DNA from 2 places in the Desulfosporosinus sp. Sb-LF genome. Region 2 is predicted to be linked to the other one. Evidence: predicted binding sites of a transcription regulator. Region 2 holds the regulator's gene; the other holds the start of a gene.
The links. The regulator HrcA, encoded in region 2, represses chaperone genes, less so after heat shock. The targets are predictions, from matches to a motif close to TGTTAGCACTCNNNNNNNNNGAGTGCTAACA.
Positions count from the first base shown of each region.

Region 1 (15,586 bases), on a different contig from region 2:
CGATAACGCTCCGGTTTTTCCCGGTCCAAGGCTAGGTCAAACATTTTTGTCCAATCCAAAGCCTGCCTAGCCTCGCTCATCTCTCGATCCCATGCTGCAGCGCCGGGTACTCCTTTGGCGATATCTCCGGCATGAGCTGCAATCTTGGCCGCTACGATCCCTTCACGCACGTCGTCCAAAGTAGGTAGACGAAGGTGCTCAGCTGGTGTCACATAGCAGAGGAAATCCGCTCCTGCGGAGGCGGCTAAAGCTCCACCTATAGCACTGGTGATGTGATCGTAACCTGGCGCAACATCCGTGACCAACGGTCCCAAGATATAAAAGGGTGCACCGTGGCATAGCTTTTTCGCTATCTGGACATTTGCTACAACTTCGTTCAAGGGAACGTGGCCAGGTCCTTCAATCATGACTTGAACATTGCGTTTCCAAGCCTTCTGAGTTAGTTCTCCAAGGACAATCAATTCGGAAATTTGAGCTCCGTCTGTAGCATCCCCGATACTACCAGGACGGCAAGCATCCCCTAGGCTCAAGGTAACGTCGTATTCTGCGCATATATCTAGAAGATCATCAAAATACTCATAAAAAGGGTTTTCCTTCCCGGTTAATTCCATCCAGGCATACAGTAGGGAACCACCCCGGGAGACAATGTTGGTGACGCGGGAGGTCTGTCGGAAGTGCTGGGCGGTTTCTTGGTTGATGCCGGCGTGGATTGTTACAAAATCTACACCGTCTCGGGCGTGCTGTGCTACCACAGCTAAGAACTCTTGGGGTGTAATGTCTTCCAATTTTTTGTCCAAGTAACCAAGGGCATCATACATAGGAACCGAACCGATCATAGCTGGGGACATTTCGATGAGCCGGTGGCGAAATTCAACGGTTTTACCGTAGTTGCTGAGATCCATAATCGCTTCAGCTTTCATGTCCAGAGCCATGCGTACTTTGGCCAGTTCACTGTCGAGGTTGGCACAATCTGGGGAGATACCCAAATTGACATTAATCTTTGTCTTCAGTCCCAAGCCAACACCCTCCGGACTTAAAGAGGTGTGATTGTGGTTAGCTGGGATGACAATACTGCCCGCCGCTACTCGAAGTCTAATTTCCTCAGCCGTCAGCCCTTCTTTCGCGGCGACTGTTTGCATTGCCGCTGTGATGACCCCGTTTTTGGCTTGTTCCATCTGTGTACTCATCAAATCACACTCTTTCTATATGCTTCATATTGCGAATAGGTCTGTGTCTCCATAATACGTTGTAAACTCTTTATCTTACCCGGAATGTCTAGATTGCCCACAATCTCGGTGACAAGGCAATGGTCCGAGCTCCCGCCTTAACAACTTCGGCCAGATTGTGCTCCTTGATGCCGCCAATTGCGACGAACGGGATCTCCAAATTCTTGACGACGTAGTCTAAATAGTCCAGTCCTACTGGATCACACACATCGATTTTGGTATGGGTGGCAAATGAAGGTCCTACTCCGATGTAATCTGTGCCATCCTTTACAGCAACCTGTGCTTGAGCAGGCGAATGGGTGGAACAATTTGCATGGAACAGCCTTCCTTTCACTTGATCACGTACGTGTTTACTGTGGTTCCCGTCTTACTGCCATGGTACCAGGGAGGGCTTAAACTATAAAAAAAATGAGAACTGCGGTAAGCAGTTCTCATTTATATTCCTAAATATAAGTAAAACGATTAGCTTTCCTCCGCTGGTATTACCCAGATCAGGTTCAAAGGGATCGAGTTTCCTCATCTCAGCCCCGAAGGGCACCCCTAGCAAACGACGTATTTAGTTGAGTGGGCATTAATACTTGTCCAGTTAAGTATTAATATCATTATATAACTAAACGATAGAAGTGTAAATTAAATAGATCATTCCCACTTTTCCTGCCTGAGGTGTCTTCCATACGAGAGACGCAAATGCCTGAGGAGGAGAGAGCAGGTCGATCGTATCATGAGCTATTCAAGATTACTAATGTGACAGTAAAAGTTTGATGTGGTACATTAAGGTATATGAAAAATGAAAAGTGACCGATGCGATCAGAGTCCCGTAACTATTATTAAGAACGGATTCGGACACGCTTCTCGTCTGCTGAATACGAGGAGGTCTTCAAAAATTACTAAGTCACTACAGAAACCCAAGGAGCAACTTCCAATGTTGAACGCTACCGGGATTTTATTAGCCGGTGGGAAAAGCTCACGAATGAATAAAGATAAGGCCTTCCTTGAACTGGAGGGCAAGCCTTTAGTGGAGCGGAGTTTAACTGTCTTACAAGGAGTATTTGCAGAAGTTTTGATTAGCAGCAATAAGCCTGAACTGTATGCAGGCTATGAAGTACCGGTCATTTTAGATGAGATTCTTGGCCGAGGCCCTTTAGAAGGTCTTTATCAGGGTTTAAAAGCGGCGACCTATGATAAGGTTTTTTTCGTGGCCTGTGATATGCCATTTTTAGAAGTAGATCCCATCCGCTTTTTGGCAAAATGGATTCCGGAGTATGATGTTGTTGTTCCACGGCTTCAATTCGGCCTCCACCCACTACACGCCTTTTATCATCGACGTTGCCTTCCCGCAATCAAAAATAATCTCGAGGCAGGTTGCCTCAAGATTATTGATTTTTATCAAGCTTGTTCAGTGAAATATGTGGGAGAAACGGAACTAGAAGCCTTTTCAAATTTGAGCGACGTCTTCTGTAACGTGAATACACCTGAAGAATGGACTGCTATCCTTAAACGAAAAAGGACACTTACATCAAATGACTATTAAACTCAATGTGCTTATTAACTGGACTCGTTTAGGTACCTAAGCGAGATTCGACTTCAAACCGTGAAAAGCGAAATTATCAGCGAAGAATTCGCTCAGGGCAGGTATAAATATTAAGGCGTTGCTCTCTGGCAAACCCCACAACGGTGATATTTAGAGCGGTAGCTTGAGAGAGGGCCATGTCCGTAGGTGCACCACGGGCAATGAGAATGGGCACCTTCATTTTGGCAACTTTGAGTAGTATTTCGGAAGAGACTCGGCCACTGAAGAAAATTACATGGTTTTCAAGATTTAAGTTTGATTGAAAGGCCTTGCCACTAAGTTTATCAAAGACATTATGTCTGCCGATATCATAGCTTGTTAGGAGTACATTGCCCTGAGAGCCCACTCCGCCACTGTGTATTCCGCCGGTTTCTTGAAAGAGCGGAAGATAGGACTGCAAAAACTTAGCATAATCATAGGCTACCTGGAGTGGTATGCGTAGGTTCGATGTAAGCGGTTTAACCATCAGGACATCATTTGCAAAGCAAAAGGAGGCTCTACTTTTGCCACAACAGGCGGAAACAAATCGTTTGCTCATGAGTTCTTTTTGCAACAGACATGGTTTTCCTTCCACCCAAACCAAGTGGTCTAAAGGATCGTGGCGCAGCTCATAGACGTCTTCAGGTACACGGATAAATCCTTCATTCAGTAAAAATCCGAGGGTGAGTTCTTCAGTTTGGGAAGGGGAGCATAAAAGCGTCGCAATCTCTTCACGGTTGTAGTGAATGGTTAAGGGAACTTCTCGAACTACTGCGTCTTCCATATTTTCGAGTAGTGGCCCGTTTGCTTTAAGAATGGAAAGGGTAACCGTTTCGTTTGGCATATAAACCTCCCATAAACATTTCTTTCTTCTAGTTTACAATATTTTCAGAGGAACCTGAATTGTTTTTTAATAAAAAGATAAAATGTATTTGAATAGAAAAAGGAATTCCGCTCTTTATAACGAATTAATCATTAACAGATTAAATTGAATCGTCATCGCTCCGAAACTGGATCCCCTAACGCATAAGCTATGGTGACCAGACTGGTGTCTTAAAGGCACTCGGGTATTATGGGAAACTGTAATATCTCCTGTTGGAAAGGAGTCTGTCGGCAGGTGGAATAAAATTCCCCGGTTGTTTACAGACCGCGGGTTTTTTTATTTGCAAAAATTTAATCTTGAAATGAGGCGTCGCAATGCAGGATCAATTTCTTAGACAAATTGACTATCTACGAATCTCAGTGACGGATCGTTGTAATTTACGCTGTAAATACTGTATGCCAGTGGAAGGAATACAGTGGATGCCACATGACTCCATTCTTTCGTTTGAAGAAATACTGCGGCTCATGAAGATAAGTATACAATTAGGATTTCGCCGTTTTCGTATAACGGGGGGAGAACCATTAGTTCGGAAAGGAATTTTAGACTTTTTACGTGAGGGAGCTCAACTTCCAGGGGTTGAGGATCTCATGCTGACAACCAACGGTATGCTACTTCCGGAAATGGCCTTCGATCTGAAAGCTGCTGGAGTACACCGCGTCAATATCAGTTTAGATACGATGGATCCGGAACGTTTTCGTGATAATGCCCGTGGGGGTGATGTATCCAGTGTAATCCAAGGGATTTTTCGTTCGCTTGAAGCGGGTCTCAATCCTGTTAAAATTAATGTGGTAGTTGTTCGTGGGTTTAATACGGACGAGTTACCGAACTTCTTGACGTTAGCTAAACAATATCCGCTTCATATTCGTTTCATCGAACTTATGCCGATTGGAATTAGTTCAGAGCATCGAAACGATTTTGTCTCCATCCAGGAAATGAAAGAACTTTTAGAAATCCAGGAATACCATCCAACACAAGACATTACTGGTGGAGGGCCTGCGGAATATTTCCGTCCAAATGGTTTTAAAGGAAGTATCGGTTTTATTAGTGCCATGAGCCGCCATTTTTGTGGTACGTGCAACCGTGTGCGATTAACAGCAGACGGAAAGCTTAGACCTTGTTTACATAGCAAACATGAAGTGGATTTGCGAACAAGTTTGCGAAATGGAAGCACGGATGCAATGATCCTCGATCGCTTTGCAAAGGCAATATGGCATAAACCAGCGGAGCATCATATGAATGACGAAGCATGGCAAGGTGAACGCGTAATGTCACAAATCGGAGGGTGAAGCATGGATTTAACGCATTTTGATGAAGAAGGACGCGCTCGTATGGTGGACGTCAGTGACAAGGCTGAAACAGCCCGTATCGCGGTTGCTCATGGAAAAGTGCTGATGAAGCCGGATACATTGGAGCGTATTCGATCAGGCCAAATCGCTAAAGGAGACGTATTGGCAGTGGCCCAAGTTGCGGGGATCATGGCAGCAAAGCAAACGTCTCAGTTAATTCCTATGTGTCACCCGTTGGCGATTACGGGGGCGAAACTTAAGTTCAAGCTTATTGAACCGGGTGAGGTAGAGATTGAAGCCCGTGTGAAGGTTCATGGAAAGACTGGCGTGGAGATGGAAGCCCTAACGGCTGTAAGTGTTGCAGCTTTAACAATCTATGATATGTGTAAAGCGATCGATAAAACAATGACAATCGGAGAAATCTATCTCGTGGAAAAATCGGGGGGTAAAAGTGGCCATTTTATTCGATGATCGATCAAGTTCAACTAAATAGTTTAGTATAACTTTGTAATTTCTTATCTATGATTAACTGCATAAGTCGCGATAAGGTTTTATGTTAAAAGAACTAGTAGGAAAGTAGAATAGTTTTGAATGAAAGAAGGTATTAACATGGGTAAAATAATTGCTGTTTGCACAAGTGAACGAAAAGGTATGCGCAAGAAAAATGTAGGTGAAGGGATTCTAAAAGTTAACTTTGGCCTTGAAGGAGATGCCCATGGAGGGGATTGGCATCGCATGGTTAGCTTACTAGCGATGGAGAGTATCAAAACTATGCAGGATAAAGGATTAAATGTAGGACCGGGAGATTTTGCGGAGAACTTGACGACTGAAGGAATCGAATTATTCACTCTTCCTATTGGAACAAAGCTTAAGATTGGGGAAACAAGTGTTGGGGAGGTCACACAAATTGGCAAGGAGTGCCATACGAAATGCGCGATCTTTTACCAGGCTGGGGACTGTGTAATGCCGAAAGAGGGAATCTTTATTCGGTTGTTGGAAGGTGGACCTGTTCGCGTTGGAGATAGCATCGAGGTGATGGATTAATGCTTCGAGTGGGAGTGATTACAGCAAGTGACAAGGGTTCGCGTGGAGAACGGGAGGATCTATCCGGCCCAACTCTTGCTAAGCTTGTTGAGGGCATCGGCGGGGAGGTTATTGAATATGTTGTGCTCCCAGACGACCAAACTAAGCTTGAAGAAACGATGCGCCAATGGGCTGATGAACTTTGCTTAGATTTGATCTTGACAACGGGTGGAACAGGATTTTCAATGCGCGATGTCACGCCAGAGGCCACGTTAGCAGTGGCAGATCGGATGGTGCCGGGTATTGCTGAAGTGATGCGGATGGAAAGCCTAAAAGTGACACCTAAGGCTATGCTAAGCAGGGCGATAGCAGTCCTTCGGAAACGAACGCTTATTATTAATATGCCAGGTAGTCCTAAAGCGGTACGTGAATGCTTCGCCGCAATTGCTGCAGCAATTCCCCATGGAATCCAAATTCTCAAGGGGGAAGCCAGTGAATGTGCAACTCCGTTAAAACATAATTAGCGACTACTATATAACGTTTAAGTACAAAAAAAGGTTCTGCAGGGATGTTAATTTACTCTCAAGTGAGGTTAAGTCAGTCAAATGTCGTCTATAAAGTTAATGAGATATAAGGGGTTGTAACAAAAATTATTGCCAGTTTGTTACAGCCCTCTCTTTGTTTTGGGATTTCCATTTAATCCCAAGGAATATTACATTTTCATAGGATCTTCCAATTCTTCATTACTGTAAGACGTATCTGAAAACAGGCTAGAACTCGAACCTTTTATACTCCTTTTTAGAGGTAGCTTGTCACGTTTGTCTTAGTTCTGCGTAGGATGGTATTAAAGAGAAGTGGCTTGTGAGGTGAACAAATTGAAAGCCATCGCATTTGTAGATTACGAAAACATTTGGACAGGGTTACTGGAACGAGGGTATGAATTAACGCCAGAGGAGTTAGTAGAATTTATTCGGTTCTATTGCACGAATATACAGGCAGATTTATTGGCCATCTATCTTTACGCCAACTTCGACCGAGAGGAGTTTTGGAGAACACAAACGACGTTTGAGAAAACGAATGTCTTTACACGTCATGTCTTTGGAAAGAACAATTACTCTAGTACCGGACTTCGCCATAATGCCGCTGATTTGGAGTTGATGCTTGAAGCTCAGGAAATTTTGCTCACACGGGCGGCAACGTTTGACCTATTTTTGTTGCTTACGGGGGATGGAGATTTTCTTTCACTCTTAAGAAAAGTTCGAGCTTGGGGTAAGGATGTAAAGGTGATAGGAATAGCAGGAAGTGTTCATCAGTCGCTGCACCCTTATTGTGAAGGAGATGATCTTTTACAGTGGGTCCTCAATGAAAAGCACGAAGCGGAGTATCATCCAGAGCAAGATCTGGAACAAGGGATTCGAGTTTTAGGAAATCTTCAGATTCGCCTACCCTACGTTGCGTCAACAAAGGCCAGGGCCGCCTTGACGGAATCACTGGGACGATCTATTCCACAGGTAAAAGAATTTATCCGGTACACGATAAAAGAAATTATGCTCATTGAGAGAGAGCATTCAGATCCAAAACTAAAAATTGGCAAAACCAAAATATATCTGCTTAATTTGCAGAATGTTACGGTTCAGAAAGCGTTAGGATCTATGTGCGAAGAAATATCTGAGAGACAATTAAAGTTAATTTTAAAAGAATAGGTATGCATAGAAGGGCAACAATCTGGTAACTATAGTGTTAGACGAAGTACGAATGCGTCTGGGAGGGGGCCTTGTGAGTATTAAATATCTAACGGGCCTAAAATAGTAAGCAAAGACTCGATTTCTAGAGGAAGTTATAGTTATTTGCTTGTTTTTGGAGTATATGGGGGGTTGCTTTCCCGCAGCCCCTTGCATATTATTATAGATATATTGTTAGCACTCAATTGAGGCGAGTGCTAACAGATATTTAACAAAACATTAAGGAGGGACTTTCTTCATGAACATTAAACCTCTCGCAGACCGGGTGATCATTAAAGCACTCCCAATGGAAGAAAAAACTAAGAGCGGAATTATAATGCCGGATACCGCTAAGGAAAAGCCACAAGAAGGCGAAGTTGTTGCTGTAGGTCCTGGTAAAATGGAAAAGGGTACTCGCCTAGCCCTTGATGTTAAAGTAAGTGATCGTGTAATTTATTCCAAATATGCAGGTACCGAAGTAAAGTACGATGGTGAAGAATACTTAATCCTGAAAGAAGCAGATATTTTAGCAATTATTGGCTAGTTCATTAAATTTAAATTTTAAGGAGTGAATATACGTTGGCAAAACAAATTATTTTCAATCAAGATGCACGTCACGCTCTAGAACGTGGTGTCAATGCTCTTGCTGAAGCTGTTCGTGTAACCCTAGGACCTAAAGGTCGGAATGTAGTCCTTGACAAAAAATTCGGATCTCCTCTGATTACGAACGACGGTGTAACAATTGCCCGTGACATCGAATTAGAAGATCCGTTTGAAAATATGGGAGCACAACTTGTTAAAGAAGTGGCTACCAAAACTAATGATGTGGCCGGAGACGGGACAACGACGGCGACTGTTTTGGCACAAGCCATCATTCGTGAAGGTCTTAAGAATGTCGCAGCTGGTGCAAATCCAATGGGCATTAAGCGTGGGATTGAGCTAGCAGTCGAAGCTGTTGTTGCAGACATCAAAGCTAATGCAAAACTCGTTGAGACAAGTGAGGCCATTGCTCAAGTAGCCTCGATCTCTGCCAGCGACAATAATATTGGCCAACTTATTGCTCAGGCCATGGAGAAAGTCGGTAAAGACGGCGTAATCACGGTTGAAGAAGCTAAAGGTATGACGACCGAACTCGAAGTGGTTGAAGGAATGCAATTTGACCGCGGATATATTTCTCCTTACATGATTACTGATACTGAAAAAATGGAAGCTATACTTAATGATCCTTTCATCCTGATTACAGACAAGAAGATTAGTGCAATTCAAGATGTCTTACCAGTGTTGGAAAAAGTAGTACAAGCGGGTCGACAATTGATGATCATTGCTGAAGACATTGATGGGGAAGCACTGGCAACCCTCGTTGTCAATAAGCTTCGCGGAACGTTCGTATGTGTTGGAGTGAAAGCACCAGGCTTTGGCGATCGCCGTAAAGCGATGCTTGAAGATATTGCCGTACTCACAGGTGGAACAGTCATCACTGAGGATCTTGGCTTAAAACTGGAAAACACCACCATTGATATGCTGGGACGATCCCGTCAAGTTCGTGTCACTAAAGAAGAAACCACGCTCATTGAAGGATCTGGTAATACAGAGGACATCAAGAAACGTGTAGAAGCTATTAAAAGACAAGTCGAAGATACCACGTCAGACTTTGATCGTGAGAAGCTCCAAGAACGTTTAGCAAAATTAGCCGGCGGTGTTGCGGTTATTCAAGTCGGTGCAGCAACTGAAACAGAAATGAAGGAGAAAAAACTCCGCATTGAAGATGCCCTCGCTGCGACCCGTGCCGCTGTTGAAGAAGGAATTGTTTCCGGCGGTGGTACGACTTTGGTTGATGCCGTTCACGCTCTGGATCAACTCAACCTAGTTGGTGACGAGAAAACGGGTGTTGATATCATTCGTCGTGCTCTCGAAGAGCCCCTCCGTCAAATTGCCAACAACGCTGGTCACGAAGGTTCTGTCGTCGTTGAGAAAGTTCGTTCCTCTGCAAGAGGCACTGGCTTCAATGCACTAACTGAAGTGTATGAAGACATGATTGCCGCTGGTATTGTTGACCCAGCGAAAGTCACACGTTCGGCCCTGCAAAATGCAGGTTCCATCGCTGCTATGCTCCTAACCACTGAGTGTTTGGTTTCCGACATTCCATCAAAAGATGGCGGAGCTGCTGGCATGCCTGGAATGGGTGGCATGGGCGGAATGGGCGGCATGATGTAATAGATGTCAAAAAACCCGCGTATACCAAGGGTTTAGGCCTTGCTTGAACCCTATACTATCCCCAAAGATAACGAAAAGGTAACGCAATGGAATAAAGGATATCCATACCTGATAAAGGTATGGCTTCTGGTTAGAGGCTTTTCATGAGTTTACTGAACTTTTGGAAAGCCTCTTTCTTCATTGTTTTTGTGGTGTGCATATAGACATGTTTTATACTGGACAATGGAGCAGGGGTGTTGAGTTCAAACTATGTCCCTATCATAGAGGCTAAGGTCGCAGAGTGGGAGGCGGAATTCGATTCGGCTGAAGCAACTAGACAAACAGAATTTGACTCAATAAAGTCTGCTTATGAACTTGCACTGCATGATAATACCAACGTTGAGATCATTGTAGCAATGCTAGGCCCTTTATATTTGCTCAAGATATCAAGAAGTAATAAATTGCCAAAATACTATTTGACACAAATATGTAAATATATAGTATAATATGTCGACATCATTTAGTCCTTCCGTTTTATGGCCGGAGGGACTTTTTTTATTTTTTGCACAAGCACTAAGAAATCATCTTTGGCATAATCTGGAGTGTAGTCAAAAAGAGGGGGTTTATAGTATGTATCATCATGTACGCAAAGGTGAAACTCTGCATCATATAGCTAGACATCACAGGACACACGTTCATCATCTGATTTCCTTGAATCCACACATTAAGAATCCGCATCTGATTTATCCTGGCCAAAAAATTAGAGTTCATAAATAGGCTGAGTGGCTCGTATAGATGTGAGAAAAGGAGAGCAATTGAGCTCTCCTTTTTTTATTTTAAATGGAACGAACTTCTTGCAAGTTGGCGGTTTTATTTCTTCAAGACGTTTATTTACTATTCTGGGTCTTATTATATCCATGTGCTGAGTTCATAAGCTGGCATGTATTGTCTATTGACTTTCTATATACATCCTCTATTTACATTCGTTCCCCTCATCGTTCAAAACGGTGGGGGCCCTTCTCCTGTGCCCTAGGTATCTGTATAAGATGTAGGGGGGAGGGGCAGGCTAAACGTTGAGGTGAGAGCGTTATGGTTGTTTATAGTGTGTGGAAGGATCTAATCAAACCAACAATATTTGGATATATTATTGTGTGCGCGATTCTAGCTGAAATTGTTGGTGTGTATTACTTGTATAGTAACTATCCTATTATGGTAGATATTTTTGCTTCCATGCAACCGCGTTATGCAGTTCAAACCGCGACGTATCATGGAAGTGCGAAAAATGTTGGCATGGAAACTTTTGATAAACTATATAATTACATAGGCGTGGAGACCAGGGAATTGTTGGATCACATCATAGACGCCGTGGATTAACTTCGGTGTCTATGATGACACGCTGAAGGAGAGCTTAGCTGCTCTCCTTTTTTATTTCTTAAATAAGTATACGGTTAATGTTAACGATGCTCTCTTTAGGTTTGTTGAGTGTTTGACGTAATATTATCCAAGGTTCCTTCTGTATAGCCAATATGCCAAGCTTTTTCCTTCGAGCAGGCAGAATACCAGATGCGAAATTTAGGAGCATCTCCAGGTTCCAGAACAAAACTGCTTCGGTAAATGTAACCATTGTCCCATTGATCACTGGCACCGGCTACAAGTAATGATCCCAGAAGTGGCATTGTAATTTCTTTCGGTTGTGACATCGGTGCGGTTGCATAGAGCAATTGACAGTCTTTAATCGTTCCTTGTTTAGGCCATCCAGCAACTAAAAAATCAATTGTTTGTTTAATGGGATTAGGCTTAGCTGCAATATGCCAAGGAATATACCCGCCATTCCATGTATCCCAAGGAACACTACAAGGTTGTCCTGAACTCCATGTTATACCATCTGTCGAAGCATATAAATGCATTGTCAAATTTCCGTCAGTAGTCCACATATACCACTCATTTGCACTTTTTCTCCAAACCGTCGGGGATAGAACTAAACCTGTTTTTTTGTAGTCCCAAGCTTTTTCAAAACAGAGGATTTTGTCGCTTTGCTTATAATCGGAACTAATTTTTTTAACCCAAATTTTTTCAAAAACATTCCCGCTATATTCGCGCCAGTATAGGATTAATGTATTTTGATCCGGGTCATAAACCAACTCCGGGTCAGAATTATAGTTACCGTTTAAGGAGCCTAGCGGCTTTAGGGCTAACGGATTTTTAATGTTTGGTGGGTCAATCCAGGTTAATCCATCCTTGCTGACCAAAAGGCTAGGATTTTCAAAAGCACTATTGAAGTTGGGATAAGGGGTAAAGACCATCCAATAACGGAATTCTCCCCAAGTTTCAATACCATACTCTGTTTTGAAATCGATTACGCTCGGATGAACTGCTTGACCAGAACGATCATAGGTAGGGGTTTCTATGTGATTAAATGCATTAATAAAGGGCTTATTAATTATAGGCTGAGGCTGGGGAGATTGGACTTCGTCCGCAATAACTAAAGCTGGTTGATGACGTACTAGCTCTGTATCATTTTTTAATGAGAAAAGACCAAAAAAGTGAAAACCTGCAGCCGCCCCGATAAATGTTTTTAGGAAAGTTCTTCTTGTTATTATATTGGTTGAGCTAGGGTCCGGATTTATCATTTTTAATACCTTTGAATTACTTTTAAATGCAGCAAGCATTTTTTTAACCAGCATCTCTTCTTCCTCCCAACAATTACCACCCCGGTGCACTGACCAATGTTGACTTAGTTAAAAAGTATGTGGAAAAGCTTTGCATAGAGACAGAAATACGTATAATTCATGATATGTCTTAAAGGTCTAAATATCTATTCTAAAGTTTAATACACCCTAATATTTTAAGAAACAAGTAAAGGCTAGCTTGGATCATCCTTTATAAAAAAGCCCTCAAGCGGACAATAAAATAGCCCTTAGCCTTGAACTAAGAGCTTATTGATACGTCTATTCCTTCGCCTTTTTTATTTCTTAGACTGACTTCTGGATTTACCTCACTGATTCAATCAACCCCGATTGGGCCTGCTGTACGCCGTTTCGGACGGCTGCCTTGATGGTGTATGTGTGTCGTTAAGTTATCAAGCTCCCGATCTGATTGCACCGGTAGTAGCCACAAAAGACCCTGCACCCGGGGTTGATGTGGTTCACAATCGGCATAAGAAGGCAACTAAGGCCCCAGCATAATGCTGGGGCCTTAGTTGCCTTCTTATGCCGGGATTTTATTATCCTGTCGTTTAGCATAGAAATTCCATAGGCATCTAATTAATGTCCTGCATGATGGGGTTGTGATTGATCAAACTCATTACTATACCTGAATGAATATGGATAACTTGCCGCTGACTTAACTTGTCTGTACGGCTCATTATTGGTTTCTTTAGGTGATGCAAATATTGTTGGATCTGCTAACAAGGTTATGGCCTGTGCTGAAACTAACCCATAAACAAGATGGTTCCATATAGCAGAGTAAAACGTCTTTGTCAGACCGAACTTCTTTAATACACCAAATTTTTGCCCACCTATAAGACTACCTAGAGAAAGTGCCGAAATAAGCGCACCTTTAAGTAAATGATGATCCTTTCCAGTTTTTCTTAAGATATAAGTTAATGGAATTCCCCAAATTGAACCTATTGCTAAATGTGTTATTTCACCTAAAATAAAATTCTTCCTTTGTTTTGTTCTGAAAGGAGCTACAAATAATCCACCAGCAATATGTCCATATAAAGTTTCTGTTTTTCCTGCCTTAAATATTAACAGATTAGATATATCCATAAAGATTGCCCCCATTAAACCTCCTAGAAGTCCAATTGTAATTGAGTCCTTCATCTTGCCAATCTTTTGTAACGAATCTGTTAATTTCATAAATAACCTTAACATTTTAAAACCCCCTTTATGCTGTTAGATTGCTCCTTATTAAGGTAATCTAATAATGTTGATTTTTACCAAAATCATTATCCCGTACATTTATTATCGATAGTATTTACATACTCTCTCCCTCCATCCATCCTAGTGAGGGGCTTTATTTCTCAAAGAAGCCCTATCTGCCATTTCTATTCTATTATGTCCAAGTAGAAAGTCTGAAAGCAGTTAGATATTTATATGGAGAGAGGTCGCTGAGTGCATCAAACATAACCGAACCCAAGCTCTATCTCGTATAGCTTGACCACAAAAAGACCACGGAGGCATATAATAATAAAAAATACTACATCTTAAGCACTACATGAATTCTATAAATCCTTCTATACTATAGGTTTTCCCCTATTGTAAAATCGTTTGCTGAACTTCGAGAAGCCTCTTACTTCATTGCTTTTGTATGCATATTACGTATTTTTAGTCTTACCGAGCAGCTCAACCGAAGGGCCGTTAAAGCCATTGCTTAGTTCAAGCAGTCGCTTAAGTAACGACCAGAACTCAGATACATCCGTGTAAATCTCGAGAAAAGTTTCATCCTTAGGATCGTCGGGACACATCATAAAGGTAAGTTTTCAAGGTGCTGATTCATAGACTTGAAGTAAATTTTTATCATCAACTATTTCAATCTTTAGCCTTCCAGACATTAGGCACATCCCCAATCCCCTTGTTCAAGTGTGTGATCAAAGTTAATGTAGATCAATTCGCTCATGGGTTGACCAACCCATTATGTCATAAACAATTCAGTAGCCTATCGTAGCCTCGAAAATGATAATACCAGCAAGGTAAATAGCAGCGGGGTACATCCAACCCTGGGCGATACGCATCATAACTAAACTTAATAGAACTAACCCAATTACAATGCGAATGGCCCGATCCTTTACGCCAAGATTCCTTTGAAACTCAAGTTGCACAATTCGTCCCTCACAATCAATAAAGATAAGTTAATCTTTCCCCAAAAATATCAGGGTATTCCTTAGGCTAGCAATCGATCGAAACTTTAAAAATGTTCAGAGAGAACGAGAGGGAGACTTCATTTACTGTGTGGTGTAAGGACTGCTTGCCAGCTTTGTTTCAAATTATCTCGCTAAGGGGAAATGGCGGCACTGGATGTACGTATTCAGATTGAATATATACGGGACAAGGTGGGCAAAAGCGTTGGGTTACGCGGTGGAAGTCGGAAGAGTTCGGAAAGTTCGCTCGGGCATGAAGTTACCTAGACGATGACATCCCATTTTGAGTGATTACTAAGCTGAATGCTAATGGTCTATGCGCGCAAGGTTTGTGCTAATCGATACATTTAAGCATTTTGGGCAGACATAAACAGGGTTTTTTGCGGCTGGAATAATGTTCATTTTCAGGGTTTCAGCCGTGTATTGAATCCACTTACTTAAGTGGTCCATACTCTGGCAATTAGGGCAACTCAATAACACTGTCGTTTCACCACCTCGGGTTAGCTTATGAACGACAGGAGACAAGTGTTACAGGGTAGAGAGGAAGACGAGATGGGCAGAGATATTAAGTTCAGGGCTGAGGATAAAACGAACCAAATGTTCAAAAATCAAAGATTTACTCGAGCTAGGGGCAATCATGAGAAATCTATTAACCGATATATCCTGATGCTCCGGATGCACAAAACGCAAAGGGGGGGGGTTAATGCTCAGCATTGATAAATGTCCAAAAAGTACTGGTAAGAATTGAACGCACCACGCTTTAGGCTCGGAATGAACGAAAGATTATTGAACTTAGATTTGGATCAAGACCTGAAACGTGGCAACGAATAGACAGCCAAGTTGG
Region 1 is NZ_SPQR01000003.1:312,498-328,083, reverse strand. It holds gene thiC (phosphomethylpyrimidine synthase ThiC) at 1-1,187, opposite strand, end outside; partial or broken gene E4K68_RS06170 (thiamine phosphate synthase) at 1,187-1,530, opposite strand; TPP riboswitch at 1,678-1,778, opposite strand; gene E4K68_RS06165 (molybdenum cofactor guanylyltransferase) at 2,149-2,757, shown strand; gene fdhD (formate dehydrogenase accessory sulfurtransferase FdhD) at 2,834-3,619, opposite strand; molybdenum cofactor riboswitch at 3,766-3,899, shown strand; gene moaA (GTP 3',8-cyclase MoaA) at 3,973-4,944, shown strand; gene moaC (cyclic pyranopterin monophosphate synthase MoaC) at 4,948-5,415, shown strand; gene E4K68_RS06145 (MOSC domain-containing protein) at 5,554-5,988, shown strand; gene mog (molybdopterin adenylyltransferase) at 5,988-6,491, shown strand; gene E4K68_RS06135 (NYN domain-containing protein) at 6,843-7,670, shown strand; gene groES (co-chaperone GroES) at 7,948-8,232, shown strand; gene groL (chaperonin GroEL) at 8,268-9,902, shown strand; gene E4K68_RS21615 (LysM domain-containing protein) at 10,389-10,658, shown strand; gene E4K68_RS06115 (hypothetical protein) at 10,986-11,255, shown strand; gene E4K68_RS06110 (hypothetical protein) at 11,351-12,565, opposite strand; gene E4K68_RS20280 (hypothetical protein) at 12,899-13,066, shown strand; gene E4K68_RS06105 (hypothetical protein) at 13,145-13,756, opposite strand; gene E4K68_RS06095 (DUF2892 domain-containing protein) at 14,533-14,703, opposite strand; partial or broken gene E4K68_RS21610 (single-stranded DNA-binding protein) at 14,771-14,999, shown strand; gene E4K68_RS06090 (hypothetical protein) at 15,250-15,459, shown strand.
Region 1: groES (co-chaperone GroES) is a predicted target of HrcA. The motif match lies at 7,882-7,912, and genes of this name have one in related genera.

Region 2 (15,586 bases):
CGATTGCCCAAGATAAGCTTCTGCATCCGTTTTAAGCTTTTGGAGAACCATTGCGGAAATTTCTTGTGGGCTATAAGTCTTATCTTCAATCTTCACTTTAAAGTCAGAACCCATATGACGTTTAATGGAACTAACGGTCTTGTCGGGGTTTGAAACAGATTGGCGCTTGGCTACCTGACCCACTAATCGCTCACCAGATTTTGAGAAACCTACAACAGATGGAGTAGTCCGGTTACCTTCCGCATTAGGGATGACAACTGCTTCTCCGCCTTCCATAACTGCAACGCAAGAGTTTGTTGTACCTAAGTCAATACCAATTATTTTTCCCATTGTTTTCTTCCTCCTTTAACTAGTTCGAAACTTTAACCATACTAGGGCGTAAAACTTTTTCTTTGAGATAATACCCTTTTTGCAGTTCTTCCACGACGGTATTCTCAGGATGTTCTTCAGATTCGACCCGGAGAACCGCTTCATGAAGGTTCGGGTCAAACGGCTGGCCAACAGCTTCCATCGCCTTTAAGCCTTCTTTGCCAAGCGTATTTTGCATTTGGCGAAGAATCATATCCACACCTTGTGAAAAAGATGTAAAATCAGGATTAATTTGAGCCGCACTGGCCGCCCGTTCAAAATTGTCCAAAACGGGAAGCAACTCTCCTACAAGGCGTTCGGACGCATATTTTATAAGTTCTGTTTTTTCCTTCTGCGTCCGTTTTCGGTAGTTATCGAATTCTGCCTGCAGACGTTGCAACCGATCGAAATGTTCCTCTGCTTTAGCTCTGGACTGAGCAAGCTCCGCCTCTAGCGTCAGAATTTTCTCTTGAGGGCTCATATCCTTGTCATCCAGGCTTTCTTCGTCCTGGACCAAATTCTCAGGTTCAAGCTCTTGTGTGCCCTGCATACGCTCCTCGTCCATACTCAGCTTTCGGTCTTTGAGAGTTTCTTCTCTCATTCGCCCCATGTACAATCACCTCTCATATCAAAAACTATACTATTATATTTAACGGACCAAAAGGCCCAGTCACCGCATCAGTAATTTACAATCCATCACGGCCGTTCGAAACTAATCGCAAATAACGACGGCGCTGTGGTGAGCGGAGTAATTTCACTCCATCCGTCACCGCCTGCGTTTCGTAAGAATTTCCGTGAGGCTGCGTGTCATAAAGTCAACAATAGCAATCACTTTGCCATAGTCCATTCGGGTTGGCCCCAGCACTCCTACCGCTCCGATAGTCAGTCCATTCACTTTATAAGTTGCGGAGATCACACTACAATCATGAAATTCCTTCAACCTATTTTCTCCACCAATGGTAACATTTAGTCCCTCATGATGAGGACTCAGCAGTTTTTTCAAGGGCTCATTTTCTTCAAACACTTTAAAAAGGGCTTTAACCTTACCTAAATCCCGAAATTCGGGCTGATTGAGCATATTGAGAGTCCCGCCCAGATAAATACGTTCCTCTTCTTCGCTGTCATCCAAAATCGCACTTAAAATATCTAAGGTATTATCGATCAAGTGTCTTTGGCGAGACAGTTCACTGTAAATTTCATGTAACATGGTACGCTTAACCTGATCTAGAGAATACCCTCGCATCTTCTGGTTGAAGATCCCAGCTACCTGCTGCAGTTCTTCAGCCGTCAGATTCTCCCCGACATCTATGATATGGTTTTCTACAGCACCATTTTCTTTCACGATTACCATGATAACCTGACCCGGTTGATATGGCAAAAAGTGCATTTTGCCAAACGTACTTTTCCCTTTATTCGGTCCAAGAACAAGGCTTGTTAAATTGGTAAGTTCAGACAACAATTTACTGGTGTGTGAAATGACTTCCTGAATCTCATGAATCCTCCTTGTGCTATCCCGCTCAATGATTTCCTTTTCCTCTTCATTGAGTGTTTGAGGATCCATCAGGCAATCTACAAAATAACGATACCCCGCATCCGAAGGAATTCGCCCCGCAGACGTATGCGGTTGTTCAATGAACCCCAAATCTTCCAAATCAGCCATCTCATTACGAATCGTCGCTGGAGACACGCCAAGATCAAATTTGCGTGCAATCGTTCGTGAGCCAATTGGTTCAGCGGTAGCAATATAATCCTGAACAATCGCCCTAAGTATCTTTCGCTTGCGTTCATCCATTTGCATCTTGCTTTCCGCCTTTCCTATGGGGTTCCCCATATGTAGATTTTTTGTTTGTTAGCACTCTATTAAGATGAGTGCTAACAACTTATGACATCACATTACCACTGAAAATTCCCTTTGTCAAGAATCATTTTAGATAAATTATTACGCCAGACGATGCACATAAAATGTGCCGTCCACCCGAATGGTTCATCTCCGTCTGTCCCCTGCGTCCCCCCGACCCAAGCCCAGCACGCAGTGTGACAAAGCGCGACGTCTTTACGTAAGCAGCCTAGCAAACTTCCGTCCAAGCGATCTGACACCACGACTTGCACGCAGACGGTGCTCATGAAATGTGCCGTCCACCCAAATGGTCCATCTCCCGTCCGTCCTTCGTCCCCCCACGTCCTCCCGACCCAAGCCCAGGACGCAGTGTGACAGAGCGCGACGTCTTTACGTAAGCAGCCTAGCAAACTTCCGTCCAAGCGACCGACCCCACGACCGGCACGCAGACGGTGCACATGAAATGTGCCGTCCACCCAAATGGTCCATCTCCCGTCCGTCCTTCGTCCCCCCACGTCCTCCCGACCCAAGCCCAGGACGCAGTGTGACAGAGCGCGACGTCTTTACGTAAGCAGCCTAGCAAACTTCCGTCCAAGCGACCGACCCCACGACCGGCACGCAGACGGTGCACATGAAATGTGCCGTCCACCCGAATGGTCCATCTCCCGTCCGTCCTTCGTCCCCCCACGTCCCGACCCAAGCCCAGGACGCAGTGTGACAGAGCGCGACGTCTTTACGTAAGCAGCCTAGCAAACTTCCGTTCAAGCGACCGACCCCAGACACGGGGCAGTGCACAAGGACGTGCACTGCCGCCAATGCGCCAAGGATGGCGCTTTTGGCGGGCACCCCGCACCCCAAAGCCAGACGTTTGAACGGTTAGTTTGCTCTGCGTCGTAAGCACCGAGCGCTATGTCACACAAGTCCCCTATACAAACTCTTGCAAAATAGAATTCGCTACAAACGAATAGTTCGGATTTAGGCGAAAATAGTCCCCCTGAATTACAAAAACATTCCGATGTTTATATCGTTCCAACACGTCACTATAAATATCCCTAAGATCTACTCCAAAATCATTGAAAAACGAGGAAAGCTGAACCCCTTCATCAAGGCGCAAGCCTAAAATCATGCGCTCTGCCATGCGTTCACGCAACGATAACACTTCTCGACCTGCTTCATCGAGAGGGCTTTCTCCAGCCTTAAGACGACTTTCGTAACAATTAATCTCTTCGATATTCTTCCAACGAACCTTGTTTAAGCAAGATACACCACCAGGGCCTAGGCCCAAATAATCTGTTCCCCGCCAATAGCCTAAATTGTGCTGGCATTCATAGCCAGGGCGAGCGAAATTTGAGGTCTCATACTGCCTATACCCTGCGTTTTTTAACCGCTCAACAGCCCATTCGTACATCTCAGCTTGTAGATCATCATCAGGAAGCCGCCTTATCTCCTTCGTTTCCTCCCTATATCGCTCATAAAGCGGTGTACCTTCTTCCAACATTAAACCATAGAGAGACAAGTGCTCAGGCGAATACGACAATGCTTCCTCTAAAGACGCCTGCCAAGCCACACTATCTTGTTCAGGAAGTCCAAACATTAAATCCAGGTTAATGTTATCGAATCCTGCCGATCTCAATCGCCGAATTGCTTCGCGGGCTTGCCTAGCGGAATGAGCACGGCCCACAGCGCTTAACAATTGGTCATCAAAAGCTTGAACCCCCAGTGAAAAACGATTGATACCGTAGCTCCGTAAAATATTGAGCTTTTCATCCGTGAGGGTTCCTGGATTTCCCTCAACCGTCTTCTCTGCTTCTTGGCTCATAGGAAAGTTCCGAAAAATCATCTCCAGCAAACGTTCTAACTCTGCTTCTTTTAACACCGTCGGAGTCCCCCCGCCGATAAAAAGAGAAGACACCCCTTGAGGGGCATCTTTTTTTCGCTTAGCCACTTCGATTTCTAAGCCCTTTAAATACACGCATACTTGGTCCTTAGGAGAATTCATCAGTGAATGAGAATAGAACGCGCAGTATTCGCATTTTTGCAAACAAAATGGGACGTGTACGTATAAGGATGGCATACCTGTGCACACTCTCTCCCTCATTATTTAGGCAGCATAGCTCATTCAAAATACGTGAGCCACACTAATCATCAATCTGTAAAACCGCCATGAACGCATTTTGAGGAATTTCCACGTTTCCTACTTGTTTCATACGTTTTTTCCCTGCTTTTTGCTTCTCAAGAAGCTTACGTTTCCGGGAAATGTCCCCCCCATAGCATTTGGATAAAACGTCTTTCCGCATAGCACGAACCGTTTCACGGGCAATAACTCTATTTCCAATGACAGATTGAATCGGGATCTCAAACATTTGCCTTGGAATAATTCCTTGAAGTTTCTCTACAAGTTTTTTCCCCCGATTATAGGCCTTTTCTCGATGAATGATGAAGGAAAGTGCATCCACCATTTCTCCATTTAGAAGCACATCGATTTTGACCAAATCAGTCTCTTTATAACCAGTGAGTTCATAGTCCAGCGATGCATACCCTTTGGTCCTTGATTTCAATTGATCAAAGTAATCAAAGACAATCTCACTGAGCGGGAGTTCGTACGTCAATTTAACCCGATTCGTCGACACATAGTCCATGTTAGAATACGTTCCACGTTTTTCTTGGTTTAATTCCATAATCGTCCCGACATATTCCGCTGGAACCAAAATCGTCGCCTTAACAACTGGCTCTTCGATACTCACGATTTGGTCAACGGGCGGAAGGTTTGAAGGATTATCGATGCTTATAACTTCTCCTCGCACCGTGTGAACTTTATAGATTACGCTCGGCGCCGTGGTAATGAGATTCAGGTCATACTCCCGTTCCAAGCGTTCCTGGATAATCTCCATATGGAGTAATCCTAGGAATCCGCAACGATAACCAAAGCCTAGAGCAACGGAGGTTTCCGGTTCAAAGATTAGACTTGCATCATTAAGGTGAAGCTTTTCCAAAGAATCTCGCAACCGGTTATAATCGCTAGCCTCAACAGGATAGAGTCCACAAAACACCATCGGCGTAGACTTCCTGTACCCTGGAAGAGGTTCAATGGCAGGATTTTCTGCATCTGTGATCGTATCCCCGACCTGAGTATCCTTAACATTCTTGATACTAGCAGCGATAAAACCAACTTGACCTGCTTTAAGTTCCTCGACAATGCGCATCGCAGGAGCAAATACGCCCACTTCCGTCACTTCGAAGACCTTTCCAGAGGACATCATTTTCATCTTTGTCCCTTTGGAAACCCGTCCCTCTACAATTCGCACGTAGGAAATAGCGCCTTTATAAGCATCAAACTTAGAATCAAAAATCAACGCCTTCAACGGTGCTTGGTCTTCTCCCTGTGGAGGAGGGACCATTGTCACAATCCTTTCGAGAATCTCCTCAATTCCGATTCCCGACTTAGCCGAAGCAAGAATAGCTTCGCTGGCATCTAAACCGATCACATCTTCAATTTCTTGTTGGACGCGCTCCGGCTCTGCACTTGGTAAATCAATTTTATTAATCACTGAAATGATCTCAAGGTTATTTTCCAACGCTAAATAAACATTGGCCAATGTCTGAGCTTCAATTCCTTGAACCGCATCGACAACAAGTAAAGCCCCTTCACAAGCCGCCAAACTACGCGATACCTCATAAGTGAAGTCCACGTGTCCCGGCGTATCAATGAGGTTCAGCTCATAAACCTCTCCATCGTTGGCTCTATAATTTAACCGCACAGCCTGTAGTTTAATGGTAATCCCACGCTCACGCTCCAGATCCATGGAATCAAGCACTTGCTCTTCCATTTCACGTTTGCTTAAGGCCCCCGTATATTCGATTAGCCGGTCGGCCAAGGTTGATTTACCATGATCGATATGCGCAATAATAGAAAAATTTCGGATACGTTGCGAAGCCTGTGCCAAGGTCTTCCCCCTCATTTCTGTAATTCAAAAAATAACTGATTCTTTTTTCTTAGAGAATCATGACATTCTAATCAGTAATTATATCAGATTTAGAGTGGATTTCGCAAGAATCGTGAAATTATCTCCCTGATAGTTTATCTTTCATATAAATATTGGAACTTGCGCTCAGACGGTGCACATGAAATGTGCCGTCCACCCAAATGGTCCATCTCCCGCCCGTCCTTCGTTCTCCAATCCAAGCCCGGGACGCAGTGTGACAGAGCGCGACGTCTTTACGTAAGCAGCCCAGCAAACTTCCGTTCAAGCGACCGACCCCAGATACGGGGCAGTGCACAGGACGTGCACTGCCGCCAGTGAGCCAAGGACGGCTCATCTGGCGGGCACCCCGCTCCCCAAAGCCGGGAGCTTGAACGGTTAGTTTGCTCTGCGTCGTAAGTACCAAGCGCTGTGTCACTCAAGTCCCCCTCTACGTAAACCTATCATCCGAGTCTCCGTCCAACTCATCGTTTTGTAGAAATTCAAAGCCTTCGTGTTGTTCCGATCAGCGAGTAACCGCAAACGCCTTACGCCTCGTGCGATCGCCCAACCTTCAATGGACAATAACAGATTCTTTCCTAAACCTTGACCTCTATAGACGTCTTCTACAACTAAGTCTTCGACTAATGCAACTATTCCACCCTCGGCAGTGGAAACCAAAAGCTGTGCCGTGCACATTCCCACAATTTGTTGATTTAACTCAGCTACCATTATGCACCGATTTGTGTCATCGCATAGCATCATTTCCAAACCCCTTTGTTGAGCTAATTCATCGACTTTAAAATTGGTTTCTATAGAAAACAAAATTTTAAGCAGTCTAGTCATACTGCTAATGTCAGAGTAGTTAGCTCTTCTAATCATGTAATTAAAGCTCTGACCATTCACGTTCTGCCACCCCTAACAAATTCATTCTGAAGTTTCAAACCTAAAAGCCAAAAACCTTCTTTCGTAGCTAATACGCCAAGGAAGGTTTTTGGCTTTCTTTTTTGATCGATCATGCGTTTACTACGATTCTAAGGATATCTTCTTCGTTCATAGGCCTTTGGAGCAGATGAGTTTGATGGAGTATTTTTATTAGAAGTTTATCGATCGTGTCTTGGTCAAATTCAACGCCCCTTGATTTCAAAAGCCGCAAGATGGTCTTACGACCGGAGTATTTACCAAAGGAGGTTGAGTGCTGCCTTCCTACGCTTTCGGGTGGATAGCTTTGGTAATTCGCGAAGTCCTTCTGTATTCCATCGATGTGAATCGAGGAAGTATGGGTAAAGACGTCTCCACCAATGATTGGTTTTGCACGAGGTATTTTACGATCCGTTGCTAAGCTTACCATTAAGCCCATTGAGTTTAAACGTTTCAAGTCTAGTCGCATCGTCTTATTAAGAGTATATTTCAGCGCAACTGCCACCTCTTCGAGCGAAGCATTACCTGCCCTTTCTCCTATCCCGCCTACCGTGACACTTAAGGCTTTAAAACCGGCTTGAACAGCAGCAAGAGAATTAGCCGTTGCCATTCCCAGATCATTATGAGCATGAAATTCCAAAGGAATATTGGATATACCCACTATGTCCTGCAGAGTAAAAAATACTTTCAGAGGTTCAAGAATTCCGACAGTATCGGCAAAACGCATTCGATCAACCCCTAACTTTTGAGCTTCCAAGATTATCTCAGTGAGAAACCGAAAATCTGCTCTACTGGCATCTTCCAAGCCGAGTACAATATAGCCTACTTCTTTCTTAGCATCAAGGATACATTGTCCCATTTGATCAAGTACCCAGGTTCGATCTTTTTTCAGTTTATGGTTAATTTGTTGATCCGAGGTAGGAATGGAGATGGCGACTCCCTCGATCCCTGTTCGGTAACTAGCCTGGAGATCCGAAAGAACGGCACGATTCCAAGTAATGAGACGAACTGGTAAATGTAAGGCGACTAACTGAGAAATTGTTAAGACTTCACTTTCACTCATAGCAGGGACGCCCACTTCCAGTTCGTCGATCCCTGCATCTGCCAAAGCCCTCGCGATCATTTCCTTTTCCATCAGTCCGAAGGCTACACCAGGAGCTTGCTCACCATCTCTTAAGGTCGTATCACATAATAATACCCGTTGCTCCATGTCAAATAACTCCTTTTCTATCATTAGAGCAAGCCAATGGCATCTGCACGGCATTGTTGACAATGTTGCATTTGAGGAAGAATTAAACCAAGACTACTACGAGAACTTATTAACTCGTCTTTAGTCGGAGCCATGTTCTTAGCGAGTTTTCCTTGAGGAATCAAAGGCATTATGTTATGAATGTGCGCACCTCTTTTCTTAATTTCCATACCCAAGCTGTATAAAAGCTGGTCGTTGACACCGGGAATAAGCACCGTGTTGATTTTTACCGTCATTCCAGCCTTGGAAGCCAACTTTATCCCTTCTAATTGATGATCGATCAAGATCCTTGCCGCATCAGGACCGATCAATGTTTTTCCTTCCCAACGAACGTAACTGTAAATTTTGGCACCCACTTTCTCATCGAGAGTATTAAGGGTAACTGTAACATGAGACACCCCGATATCAACTAATTCCTCGATTTTTTCTGGCAAGAGAAGACCATTAGTACTTAAACACAGGATCATCTCAGGAAAGTGTTGTTTCACCCCTCTTAAGGTTTCAAACGTTGCACTGTTGGCTAAAGGTTCTCCAGGACCCGCAATTCCCACAACGGTCAGTTTTGATCCGATGGACGATGATTTAGCCTTCTTAACAGTTTCAAGCGCCTCGACTGAGGTTTGCACTTTACTCGTTACTCCCGGACGGGATTCATTGGCACAATCGAATTTGCGAACACAATAATTACAAGATATGTTACACCCAGGCGCCACGGCCAAGTGTATCCGTCCTGTTTTACCATGCCCTGAGGTTGAGAAACAGGGATGTCCGAGATTTAGATTTGGACTATTGATCATTCCTTGCATACAATGTTCATGCATCTTAACCCCTCCAATTATTTTACTTAAAATTCAACATAAGCTATATTCATTTATCCGTTCAATCAACTACAACTTTAAGCTGATTTTTCCTTAAAGGTATAACAGCGGCGCACGCAGATCCTGCCACAAGCCTGGCAACCGATGCATAGGGCTTTATTATCAATCTTTGCAATATGCCGTTCTGTCCCCTCGTCATCTTCAAAACTTTCCAGACCTAAGCATTGTTGTCCACATAATTTTACACATCGCCCACATCCAAGACACAGGGCACTATCGACTGCTTCAACATATCGCGGAGTCCAAGGCAAACCTCCAAAGGTTTTGTAAATTAGTTCATTATTCAAGTTTCAGCCTTCCTCCCTAACGAATTTCAACTTACAAGCGTCTTCTCAGGTCATCCCTCGTTTTAGCCTTTCTCTTCGTAAACGAGGTTTTTTCAAACAAATTCTATACCACCTAGTTTCTTTTTTAACCAAGGGGGTAATTTTTTTGAAAGCAGCAAGTTATTCAGTTTATTAAGTTCATCGATGATCTTCGTCCCTTCAGGTGCTTTCATAGGATGAATTCCACTTTGAACTAAACGTGCTGCGGCAGGTCCGCCAATCTGTGTACAATAGACGATAGCACACTCTTTGAGCATGGTTATCAGTGCATCGACTTTATCAACGGACTCATCCAGGTCTTCCGCGGCAAGCGTTGTATGGATAATGCCTTGCTTTACCCCTGCAAACTTATACATCTCAAACGCCGGAGCAGAAGCAAAATGCGAGTCGATGGTTGATCCGTCACTACAGGCAAAAGCTACAAGCATCCCTGAATCCTCCTTCAATTTAAGACTATCTCTAGATATCTACATCGCCCTAACTCACTGAATTCAAGGTATCAAAGAGAAATTGCTGAGTACCTTCATAACCAATCCAGCATTTTTGTGGATAACCGGCACGATCAAAGACTGGCAACCCCGCTCTTAAATGGGGGAGCTTTAGTAACCCTGCTGCTTGCCGACCGTTGGAATTAGCAATAATTAACGTACTCTTACCCGCTCGTTCTTCGAGTGTTTCCAAATCCCCCACTCCGATTGGGATCGGAAGGGATAGTTTGTGAATACCTGCTTGGGATGCCGCTAAAGCGACCATTATCTCAGAACCTACCTCAACCAAGCATGAGGCCAGACTATACAGTAGATCCATCTCCAAGGCTATGGCTATCTTCAGACCACCAAGTTGGTCGTGATAATCGGCCAGTGTATCCAACAATCGGCTTCTTTGTCGGAGAAGTTTCTCCGGTATCGGCTTACCCGAGATCTTGGCGAGCGTTAAAACAAACGCATCTGTTACGTTGAGCCCCGTCAATGAAGGAAAGTTAAAATGGGGAATTTCGTACGTTCGCTTAAGTATTTCACCCGATTTCTCCATACTTAGACCAAACGATAAGCAGGCCTTAGCGTTTGCCAAACGCCGAAAATCTTCAAGTAGCGTTCCTCCTTGAACTACCGGGGCAGCTTCCAGTTCAGCATGCCCATCTAGAGAAATGGAAAGATCGGGAATGGTAATGGGCCTAAATCCGAATTGCCTGATGATCTCTTTTAGTTCATCTACATCACCTGGGGTCAAATGACAACCAGGCAATAACGCGATGGTCAGATCATGATCTTCGATAGAGTAAGCGCCAGAGTTTGAGACGGGTTGTTCAGAGGTCTTAGTTGGATGTTCTGCCAACGTGGTAATTAGAGCCTCTACCGTCCGCTGATAACCTTCTTGCATAGACCCGATATAGTCTGGCGTACTTGCAAGGACAACCGGCAGATCATCTAAATCCGGTCTTTCTGAGCGTAGGCTAGACAGTGCGCTCACCATGTCATCTCCAAAGGTTTCGGTTAAACCCGTACTCATTACTCCGATAATTTGCGGCTTATATTTGTCAGCTGCCACAGCAATTCCTTTTTTAAGATGTTCCCAGCCGCCAAAAATGACCGAGTCTTCTAATAAAGCAGTTGAATTAAGGGGAATCGGCTCCTTATAGTGCCTTGAAAGCTGTAACCGAATGAATGAGGAACACCCCTGAGAACCATGAAGTAAGGCCAGAAGTCCATTGACCCCGAGGTAAGCCAAGGTCGCGCCTAGAGCAGGGCTATTTTTCTGAGGATTTCCCTCATAATGTCTTGTATTAGTCATCTTGTTCACTCTCCTTCGGGGGAAATTCTTGTTTTAAAAGCCCCCAAACAGGACTAAGCACTGTACGCGTTAAGGTTTCTGCAAATGTCACCATCCCCTGATATCCAGCATAAGGTAGTTTTCGGCCGTGGTTGATATCCAAAAAAGGTGTTCTTGTCTTATGCGCAAGATATTTTGTTTTTCCTCCAGCGACGATAAGATCTGGTTTTTTCTCTGCAATAATTTTTAGGAAGCCCGCCGAACTTGTATCTTCGATGATCTGGGCTGAGGGATCCATCAGTTCTTTCATGCGCTGGAAGTCCTCCGGTGTTGAGTTTTGGGTTCCTCCGGCTAAGATATTGATCCCTAATTCGGCCAAAGTGGAAACCATAGACCAAGTTTTAACCCCACCCGTAAACAAGATGGCCTGCTTATTCTCCAGTAACGTTTTATAGCCTGCGATGATCTTTCGCGTTTCATCTTCCTTCTTACGAACATAGACTAAAGTCCTCTCCAGCAAATCAGGATCACCCAATGCTTTAGCGATATTGACCAACGTTTCCGAGGTGTCGTGAATCCCATAAAACGAACCTTCCATAAAGGGTATACCATAGCTGATTTCCATTTTCCTGACTAAATTAGTTAGGCTTTTGGAACAGATCAACACATTAAGGCTTGCCTTATGAGCTGAACGTATGTCATCAAATTTGGCGTCCCCAGTAATAGCCGTTTGAAGTGTGATCCCTAAGTTTTTCAAGTCTGGTATAACACCCCAAATATCTCCAGCAATGTTATACTCCCCGATGAGGTTGATAGAAAGGGGTATTTTCTCATTAGGCCCCTCAGCTGTCCCTATGACCCGATCAAATAAGACTTCCCCCGCAATTCGGTTTCCAATATTTTTATCTCCCAAAAAACCTGGGCAATTAACGGCTATAACCGGAATGGTTAGTTCTACTTCCGCTTCTTTGCAAATCTTATCGACGTCATCTCCTATTAAAGAAGAGACACAGGTTGCATAGACAAAAATTGCTTTAGGATTATGTCGAAGAGCGATTTCCAAGATCGACTCTTTCAGCTTTTTCTCCCCGCCGTAAATAACGTCATTTTCCATAATGTCTGTGGTCAGCCCCCGCCGGAACAGCTGGGAACCAGAGGAGCGAGCTCCTCGATTATCCCATGAGTTTCCAGCACAGGCAATCGGTCCATGAACAAGGTGAGCAACATCCGTAATGGGCATGAGCACAACTCGTGCCCCGTCATAAGCGCAACTTCGCTCTGCGCCTTCGCCGGGCAGGGCCTTCATGCATAATTTGGGCGAACCGGCATCTGACATGCACTGTTTGTCTTTAAGATCTAGTTTTGTAAGATTGGTGAACACAAAGACCCCTCCGTTCTTGAGGCACATTCAATAAAATAATAAGTCAGTATGCCAGTCTATTTCGTGTCTTACTGCGTCGGCATGTTCACCTAATAGCCCGCTATGAGGTAAAAACACCTCCTTGTCTGACGCAAAATATCCTTGGCATCTTTGACTTTTATTTTCTTTCATATGCCTAACGCATCATTTCAAAGTATGGGTCTGAAGAAGTCCTGTCTTTCTCCTCCAAAAACGTATTCACGATCATAGTGATTAAATTAATGACTCCGGAGTACCCAATGATTGGATAACGATGGAGATTCACTCGATCCGTGATGGGGAACCCTACTCTGACAAGCGGAATATTGGCGTCACGTGCAGCCCACTTACCATGGGAATCACCGATTAACATATCCACTGGGTCCGTAACCAAAAGGGATCTGAGATGCCAAAGATCTTTGCCAGCATAGAGTGTGGACCCCTGACCATAAGGGCTTGACGCTAACAAACTTTCCATGGCTTTCTTAAACAACGGGGTTGAATTAGTGCAAACGATATGGACCGGTTCTCCTCCCATTTCTAGCAAAAATGAGACGAGCCCTATCAAAACATCCGGGTCACCAAACAGTGCAAATTTCTTGCCATGAATATATTGATGGGAATCCGTCATGGCATCGATGGAACGTCCCCGCTCAAGGGTAATTTCCTCTGGTACATCTTTCCCGGTGAATTTGGCAATAGATTCAATGAATTTATCTGTGCCCGCGATCCCGATGGGCATGGAAATCGATTCGACTGGGACTTCCTTACTGGCCAGATATTTACGGGTTGTCGGAGTTGAGTAAGTCTGTAAGCATAAGAAACTTGCAGCGTTCAGAGCATCGTTCATTTCTGTAATGGATGTCCCTCCAGGGTATAATTCATAGGTGCCCAAATTAGGAGCATCCAGTACATCACTCTGATCAGGTAAAAGGGTATAAGGCGTATCCATCACTTTAAGAAGTCGTTTATATTCACGAAGATTGGCGGTATAAGTGTCAAAACCAGGGACAACATAAAGTCGGTCGTTAATTTTATCCTCCTGTCTAGCCGTGGCTAAACACTCGACGAGACCTTTGAGCATCGTGTCATACCCTGTTATATGAGACCCCTTAAAGCTCGGGGTGTTAGCCAAGGCAACCGGAAGATCTTTCGGAATCGCCTCTTGTTCTTTTGCATTACCTAAATAAGCCTTGATGTCGTCCCCAATAACTTCAGCCATACAGCTCGTAAACATAGCGATCACTTTCGGGCTATAAAGTGCATTAGCATTTTTTAAACCTTCGATAAGATTAGACTGTCCTCCAAATACCGCAGAATCCTCAGTCATAGAATCCGATACTGCTGCAACAGGTTCCCTGTAATGGCGGGATAAGGTACTTCGAAAATAGGCGGCACATCCTTGTGAACCATGAACAAACGGGAGACTTCCTTCAATTCCTAAGGCACAAAGCAAGGCCCCAAGGGGTTGGCAGGCTTTGGCTGGATTGATAACCAGCTTTTCACGGGCAAAATTCTTTTCGCGATATTCTAGAGTATTGAGCCAATCTTTTGTTGCCTTAGTACTAGTTTTCATATGAGACATCCTTTCTGCCCAATTTATTTTGACCAAGGGGCTTTGATTGATTTCCAGGTCGGGCTGTTTATGGCCATATCCATATCCTTGGCAAAAATAGGGAATCCTTCGTATCCGTGATAAGGGCCTGAGTAGTCCCAAGAATGCATTTGACGGAAGGGAAGACCCATTTTCTCAAAGACATACTTCTCTTTGATCCCCGATCCCACTAAATCAGGTTTTAGCTTCTTGACGAACTCTTCGAGCTCTAAAGCAGTCACATCGTCATAAATCAACGTTCCCTCTTTTAATGCAGGAATGGTTTTCTCGTAATCCTCATTATGAGCAAATTCGTAACCCGTTCCGATAACTTCCATGCCCAAATCTTCATAAGCTCCCACAATATGCCTCGGGCGAAGGCCTCCTACATAAAGCATAACGGTTTTTTTATCTAAACGTGGACGATATTTCTCGATCACTTTTTGCATCTGTGGTTCATATTTCTCGATCACTTTTAGTGCTTTTTCCATGATACTTGCATCAAATTGGGCTGCAATTTTAAGAATTGACTCCTTAATTTTAGTCGGTCCGAAGAAGTTGAATTCCATCCAGGGGGTTCCATAAGTTTCTTCCATGTGTTTAGCAATGTAATTCATACTTCTGAAACAGTGGATCAAATTAAGTTTGACCAGATGTCCGTTCTGAAGCATTTCCATCGTGGAGTCTCCCGTCCAAATATTTACAACTTTCAAGCCCATTTCTTCTAGAATCTTTTTACTGGCCCAGGCATCTCCACCAATATTATAATCGCCGATAATTCCGATATCGTACGGTCCAATTTCTCTTGCTGGGCCTTTACCTAAAAGATGATCCCGAATAGCATCATTAGCGATATGATGGCCAAGGGACTGGCTTATTCCCCTAAACCCTTCACAACGAACCGGGATAACTGGAAGTTCAAGTTCTTCACTCATGCGGCGAGCGACACTTTCAATGTCATCTCCAATCAGTCCGACAGGGCACTCCGAAAGAACAGAAACTCCTTTGGCATTTGGAAAAAGATCAACGACCTCATGGATGATTTTTTCCAGCTTTTTGTCCCCACCGTAGATAATATCGCTTTCCTGGAAGTCCGAGGTGAATAAAAAAGGTACAAAGTTGTCAACGCCGATTTCACCTTCTGCTAAGTTCCGGCGGTTACCCCAAGAATAATAGCCACATCCGACCGGTCCATGGGAAATATGCACGATATCCTTAACCGGACCCCAAACAACCCCTTTAGCCCCTGCGTAGGCACATCCCCGTGCGGTCATGATACCAGGGACTGTTTTCGCATTGGATTTG
Region 2 is NZ_SPQR01000006.1:24,092-39,677, reverse strand. It holds gene dnaK (molecular chaperone DnaK) at 1-330, opposite strand, end outside; gene grpE (nucleotide exchange factor GrpE) at 350-958, opposite strand; gene hrcA (heat-inducible transcriptional repressor HrcA) at 1,115-2,146, opposite strand; gene E4K68_RS10090 (hypothetical protein) at 2,242-2,661, opposite strand; gene E4K68_RS10085 (hypothetical protein) at 2,762-3,031, opposite strand; gene hemW (radical SAM family heme chaperone HemW) at 3,111-4,259, opposite strand; gene lepA (translation elongation factor 4) at 4,324-6,129, opposite strand; gene E4K68_RS10070 (hypothetical protein) at 6,248-6,583, opposite strand; gene E4K68_RS10065 (GNAT family N-acetyltransferase) at 6,580-7,026, opposite strand; gene E4K68_RS10060 (citramalate synthase) at 7,160-8,275, opposite strand; gene E4K68_RS10055 (radical SAM protein) at 8,299-9,135, opposite strand; gene E4K68_RS10050 (ferredoxin) at 9,210-9,479, opposite strand; gene E4K68_RS10045 (NifB/NifX family molybdenum-iron cluster-binding protein) at 9,572-9,946, opposite strand; gene nifN (nitrogenase iron-molybdenum cofactor biosynthesis protein NifN) at 9,996-11,309, opposite strand; gene nifE (nitrogenase iron-molybdenum cofactor biosynthesis protein NifE) at 11,302-12,669, opposite strand; gene nifK (nitrogenase molybdenum-iron protein subunit beta) at 12,845-14,272, opposite strand; gene nifD (nitrogenase molybdenum-iron protein alpha chain) at 14,287-15,586, opposite strand, start outside.